Linked DNA regions of Endozoicomonas gorgoniicola. The protein of the gene in region 2 interacts with the protein of the main gene of each other region in a pairwise test. Links are inferred from orthologs where the notes say so. Each region holds a gene or a part of one and is shown on either strand. Other genes may lie near its edges.

The links.
Region 1: the proteins of lhgO (region 2) and NX722_RS10845 interact in binary tests that used the Escherichia coli proteins (3 or more experiments, as listed by UniProt). The link is inferred for Endozoicomonas gorgoniicola from one-to-one orthologs.

The regions. Positions count from the first base shown.
Region 1 is NZ_JAPFCC010000001.1:2,380,183-2,383,458, forward strand. The notes cover bases 46-2,999. They hold NX722_RS10845 (peptidylprolyl isomerase), read right to left. Parts: upstream 1,685-2,999; coding sequence 1,406-1,684; downstream 46-1,405. Other genes in these bases: NX722_RS10830 (hypothetical protein), read left to right, coding at 46-143; NX722_RS10835 (DUF2237 family protein), read left to right, coding at 336-719; NX722_RS10840 (ProQ/FinO family protein), read left to right, coding at 817-1,398; NX722_RS10850 (thiolase family protein), read right to left, coding at 1,732-2,916. Also shown: more of NX722_RS10830, read left to right, coding at 1-45; NX722_RS10855 (hypothetical protein), read right to left, coding at 3,040-3,276. UniProt on the Escherichia coli protein: PPIases accelerate the folding of proteins. It prefers amino acid residues with hydrophobic side chains like leucine and phenylalanine in the P1 position of the peptides substrates.
Region 2 is NZ_JAPFCC010000001.1:1,578,137-1,581,370, reverse strand. The notes cover bases 299-3,210. They hold lhgO (L-2-hydroxyglutarate oxidase), read right to left. Parts: upstream 2,433-3,210; coding sequence 1,164-2,432; downstream 299-1,163. Other genes in these bases: glaH (glutarate dioxygenase GlaH), read right to left, coding at 2,464-3,210; nfuA (Fe-S biogenesis protein NfuA), read right to left, coding at 545-1,126; NX722_RS07215 (class II glutamine amidotransferase), read left to right, coding at 299-452. Outside these bases: more of NX722_RS07215, read left to right, coding at 1-298; more of glaH, read right to left, coding at 3,211-3,234. UniProt on the Escherichia coli protein: Catalyzes the dehydrogenation of L-2-hydroxyglutarate (L2HG) to alpha-ketoglutarate and couples to the respiratory chain by feeding electrons from the reaction into the membrane quinone pool.

The DNA.
Region 1 (3,276 bases), 800 kb from region 2 along the record:
TGAAACAGGCACGACAGCAAACCAGCATCCAACCCGGCAACAAGTCTGGTATCAATTTATGCAACAATTCATCCAGCAACAATTCATCCAGCATCAATTCATCCAGCATCAATTCATCCAGCAACTCAATAACGAGTCAGTAACGAACCAGCCGGTTGACCGTCAGTAACAGCAGACCTGAAGTTATAGGACAACTGTCTTTTTAATGCTCAAAGCCATAGCAACAGCGCCCTGATTTTACAAAAACATCATAAAGCGTTCAGAAAACTGTCCTGAAACATTCTGTTTCTTTGACTGGCAGGCTATAGTGTTGCCGTTACCAAGGGGAGTCGGTCATGAAAGCTCAAACCAGCCAGCAGAAAAATGTATTTGGGGAACCGTTGCAACCGTGCTGCTTCAATCCAGCCACTGGTGTGTTTCGTGACGGTTTTTGTCATGCTGACAGTAACGATCCGGGATTACACGTTGTCTGCGCCCGCATGACCAGAGAGTTTCTGGAATACTCCCTGCTTCAGGGCAACGACCTGATTACACCAAAACCAGAGTTTGATTTTCCCGGACTTCAGGAAGGTGATCGCTGGTGTTTATGTGCCATGCGCTGGAAGCAGGCTTTTGATGCAGGGCTGGCACCGCCGGTTTATCTGAAGTCAACCCATAAACAGGCCTTGGAAGTAACATCACTGCAGGATCTGAAATCCTGTGCCATCGATATACACTGATACTCATTCTACCTTTGAACATTAATGGCTCATGGTCACTGTTTAAAGGCGGGCTGGTATAAAAAGCGTTTACATCAACGTCAAACAGAAACAGACAATGCAGTACGAATGCACAACTGAAAACCGGAATGAATCCCTGCCAGAGACAGAGAATACCACTGTGGAGCAACCTGACAGCAAACAGAACAACATGGAAGAACACCCTACATCAACAGACGCCGGGCAAACCGGGGAAGTATCAAAATCAGAAGCATTGAGAATGGTTCGTGAGCGTTGGCCGGAAGCTTTTCGGGTGTCCTCACCCAGGCCGTTGAAAGTCGGCATTCATAATGAAATGAAACAGACTGGCGAATTCCCACTGCCCATCATTAAAAGTGCATTAAAACTGTTTACGTCTCAGGAACGTTACCTGATGTCCATCAAACCCGGACGCAGCCGCATCGACCTGAACGGCAAACCAGTGGGCAAAGTAAAACTGAAAGAAGCGGTCAACGCTGAAATCACGTTGTTTATGCGCTCAGAAAAAGTGCGCCAGAAGAAACAACGCACTCATGTTGGTCAACTACGGCTGGTTTCTCTGGGCTCTCAGACTCCTGAGTCATCTCCTGAGCTATCTCCTGAGCTATCTCCTGAGCTATCTCCTGAGCGATCCGAAGCCTGTGAGGCTCCTGCCGTATAAATCAGAATCAGTTTCTGTAAATCGTCTGGATCAGGTGAAAACCAAAACTGGTTTTCACTGGTCCATGAATTTTCAGCACTTCTTTTTTGAACACAACATCGTTAAACGCCTTCACCATCTGCCCACGGCGAAACTCACCCAGGTCACCCCCCTTCTTACCAGACGGACAGGCAGAGTGCTTTTTGGCCAGCCGGGCAAAGTCAGCACCCTTTTCCAGTTGTTTCTTCAGCTTTTCAGCCTCTTCCCTGGTGTTTACCAGAATGTGTCTTGCACTGGCAACTGCCATGACAACATCTCTCTCATTAAACTCAAACGAGGCACCGATTATGCTTATTACGGAGAATGAATCAACTCCAGTGCAATAGCAGTCGCTTCTCCCCCGCCAATACAGAGTGAAGCAACCCCGCGTTTGCCACCCCGTTGCCGCAGGGCATTGATCAGGGTAACCATAATACGTGCGCCACTGGCTCCCAGTGGATGACCAAGCGCACAGGCTCCACCAAAGACATTAACCTTACTATGGGGCAGGCCCAGTTCCTGCATGGCGACCAGGGTAACCACGGCAAAGGCTTCATTAATTTCAAACAGATCCACTTCACTGGCTGACCAGCCAACCTTGCCAAGCAATTGCTCAATAGCGGTTACAGGGGCAATGGTGAACTCGGCAGGTACACGGGCATGGCTGGTAAAGCCATGAATTCTTGCCAACGGCTGAAGCCCCTGAGCCAGTGCTTCTGATTCTCGCATCAGTACCATGGCGGCAGCACCATCTGAGATAGAGCTGGCGTTTGCAGCGGTGACTGATCCGTCTTTCGCAAAGGCAGGCCGGAGCGTCCGGATTTTATCAACCCTGGCTTTACCGGGTTGTTCATCAACTTCCACCAGCCCGGTTTTTCCTGCATCAACCGGCACAATCTCATTCACAAACCAGTCACTGGCTATGGCTTGCTGCGCCCTTTCCAGTGATTCAATGGCAAAATCATCCATGGCTTCGCGGCTTACCTTGAAGCGAACCGCCGTCTGTTCAGCAAATACGCCCATTAACTGCCCGCCATAGGCGTCTTCAAGTCCGTCGACAAACATTGAGTCCTGAAGGTCGGCGTGTCCAATTCTCAACCCCTGCCGGGCTTTTTTCAGCAGATAGGGGGCGCCCGACATGCTTTCCATGCCTCCGGCCACCACCACGTCAGACTCTCCCGTAAGAAGCTGCGCACACCCCATCATCACCGCCTTCATACCTGAACCACAAACCTTATTCACGGTTGTGCAGGTAACTGAGTCCGGCAACCCGGCTCCCCGACACACCTGCCGGGCGGGAGCCTGCCCCACCCCGGCAGGCAGGACACAGCCCATAATCAGTTCGGAAACACTGTGACCATCTACCCCACTGCGTTCCAGGCTGGCACTTACGGCTTCAAGCCCAAGCTCTGTGGCAGACAGTCCTGACAGGGAACCCTGAAAACTGCCCATGGGCGTTCTGGCACAATTAACAATTACGATGTCATCAGACCGGGACATAGGACACCTTCCCAAAAGAATTGGATGTTATTGGTTTTGTTCAGAGTAAGAGTGTAAACGATATGAAAAGAGAAGGTTAAGGTTAAGCGTCAGTGACCGCCGGGGCCACTGACAGAATCGGTGTTACAGACAGTCTTCATCAATAACATCAAAGCAACCCCAGTCGTAAAAGAGTTGCTGCACTTCCTCCATCGCGGTTTTGTCGGCATTGCTGATATGGCGTAAAACAGCATTAGCCAGTGAAGAAGCCAGTTCAGTCTGCAGGCCGGTGCTGAGACCGGTTGGCAAACGCAGAATAACATCACCAAAAATGACACTCCCTCCCTGAGTGACCCGGATCAGATACTCGCCCTGGGTGGA
Region 2 (3,234 bases):
TTGCTCACAACGGTCAGTTAAAAGGTATCAAAAAGAAACCGCTTTCCCATTACTTACCCATAGGCACGACAGACAGCGAGCATGCGTTCTGCTGGCTGATGGATGCCATTCGCGAACGTTTTCCCAAGCCTCCCAAACGAACCAGCACACTGCACCGGTTTATCCATAAACAGTGTGATGAACTGAGGACAATGGGGGTATTCAATATGCTGCTGACAGATTCCAGACATCTGTACTGCTACTGCAGCACCAGACTGAGCTGGATTACACGCAAGGCACCTTTTGACCAGGCCTGCCTGAAGGATACAGAACTGACTGTCGACTTCGCAAAAGAGACAACACAATCCGACATTGTTACCGTGGTTGCCACAGAGCCGCTGACTACCAATGAACAATGGAACAGGATGAAAGCCGGGGAGCTGGCTGTCTTTCACAAGGGAGGTGTTGTCTAGTACACAGAGAACTCCCGGAACGATCATCAACCGGGAGCTCTCAACAACGATTTGACAGCCTTTAAGCAGGAGCTGCCTGCACTAGCGCCTCATTATTTGAAGTAAGCGTTGTCCGTCACAGTGTGGTCAGTCACATCACGCACACCCTTCAGCTCAGGAATGCGTTCAACCAGTGTTTTCTCTACACCGTCTTTCAAAGTCAGGTCAACAGCGCTGCAACCCTGACAACCACCACCAAACTGCAATATGGCAAAGCCGTCATCAATTTCCACCAGCGACACCATGCCGCCATGGGCAGCCAGCCCCGGGTTGATTTCAGTCTGCAGGAAGTAATTAATCTTCTGGTCCAGCGGACTGTCTTCATTCACTTTAGGCAGCTTGGCATTCGGTGCCTTGATGGTCAGCTGACCACCCAGTTTGTCTTCAGAGAAGTCTACCTCAGCGTCTTCCAGAAAAGGTTCGCTGACCCCTTCAACATGACAATTGAAGTATTCCAGCTCCAGCAGCAGGTCTCCCTCTTTTTCCTCACCAGGCTTACAGTAAGCCAGACAGGTTTCGGCGTAAGGTGTTCCAGGCTGTGTCACGAACAGGCGAACGCCAATACCTTCAACGTTCTGCCGTTTCAGCAGACCTGCCAGATATTTCTGAGCGGCTTCTGTAAATGTAATCTTCAATTCAAATACCTCATTCGGTCAGTTCGCCCATTCTATGCTAATGAGCCACTTCAGGAAAAGACTGTTTCTTCAGATTACTTTCTGAACCGTTTTCTGCGGATGGCAGACGACGGCTCACCTGCTGGCAGATATAGTCACCAATAGGAATGGCAGAGGTGGCTGCAGGCGATGGTGCATTGCAGACATGCAGGCTGCGGGCGCTTTCTGCAAACAAAAAGTCATGGACCATTGTCCCGTCCTTCATCACGGCCTGAGCCCGAACACCTGCCGGGTAAGGTTTCAGGTCCGAACGTTGCAGCCGGGGGCAGTATTTCTGCACCCGTCGGAGGTAGCCGGGTTTCCAGAAGGAATCGATCGTCTCTTTCAGCCCTGTGACCAGATGACTCCGGGCAGCCCGCCAGAATCCGGCAAACGTCAGCATATCCCACATATCCTTCAGGCTCAGGTTGATATGCCCATACCCCTCCCGTTTCCAGCCCTGCACCGCATTGGGGCCAACGGTCACAGAACCATCAATCATACGGGTCAGATGCACGCCCAGAAATGGCAGATCCGGGTCAGGAATCGGATAGATCAGATGGTTGACGATATGGTTGTGCTGCGAAGCCAGCTGATAATACTCACCCCGGTAAGGAATAATCTGAAAGTCTGTCCTGATCCCAAGCATGCGGGTCGTCCGGTCAGCCATTAAGCCACTGCAACACACCAGATAACGGGCCATTAACCACTGCTGTCCGGAGTCGGTCTGTACTTTCAGACGGATGCAGTGAGGCTCTTCTTCCATAAAGACGACGTTGGAGCGCAACCGAACCTCACCACCGAGCTGCTCAAAACAGCGCCCCATGGCCCTGGTCACCTGTCTGTAGTCGACAATTCCCGTCGCTTTGACATAGATAGCACCTACCCCGGTAATGTTCGGTTCACGTTCTTTTAACGCTTCTGCATCCAACCATTCCACTGCTATGCCGTTTTCCTGACAGCGTTTATACAACGCTTCCATACGCTGATATTCAAGGTGACTGGTGGCTACCAGCAACTTGCCACACTGCTTATAAGGAATACCATGCTGGTCACAGAAGTCCATAGTCGCCTGAACACCAGCTTTGCAGAAACGCGCTTTCAGGCTGCCCGGTGCGTAATACACCCCGGCATGAATAACCCCGCTGTTATGACCCGTCTGGTGCTGAGCCAGCTCAGACTCTTTTTCCAGCAGCAGAATGGATTTATCCGGATAACGCTGTTGTAACTGCCAGGCAGTCGAGACTCCGACAATTCCACCGCCCAGCACAATAAAGTCATAGATCATAGATTCAACAGCCCTGCTATAAATGGTATTGCTACTTATAAAAATGCCCACGCTGACGCAGAAGCTCACGATACAGCCCCGGGTCCGCCATAAAACGATCTCTGCCGTGTAACCAGATATGGTTCTGAATCACCAGCATCGAACCCGGAGGCAAAGGAACAGCGAAACAGTTCTGGTCTTTTTCCAAAGACTCACCCATTTCATACAGGTACAGCCCCTGGTCAATATTCTGGGGATCGGCAAACTGGTCAATAAACAGCATCATGGGTTTGCCATCCGCATCTTCTTCAAAAAACACCGGATGACTGACTTTATAATCAATATTCTTGCTGGGCGGCGATGCCCACTCAATGGGTTCCCGGGCGAGTGGATGCTGATAGAATTTATCCAGTTCCTGCCAGTCATCCACATGCAACAGTAACGACTCCCCACCCTGCACATTGCGTTCTGCCAGTTTCATCATTAAGACAAAGTCGGTACGCTCATTGACATAGGTGCCATCATTATGCAGTTCCATACGACGATGAGCCTGTCTTAAATAGCTGTCGCTGTTGTCCTTATTCTCTACGGCAAAGCGGGCATAATACTTGCCGCACATGGCATCAAAATTAGGCACCCCAATCAGGTGTGAGACGGCTGTCGACAGTTTGACGTAAAATTCCGTATCGCTCTCTGGTTCATCACTGTCGTATTGCAGCAAAAAGGCACCGGTTTCACGGTTCGTCAGAATTCTGTTCAGCCCGGGACTCAAAGAGCCTTTACAGACTTTATCCAGCTGGTCAGCCACAGCAAAACGGAGAAA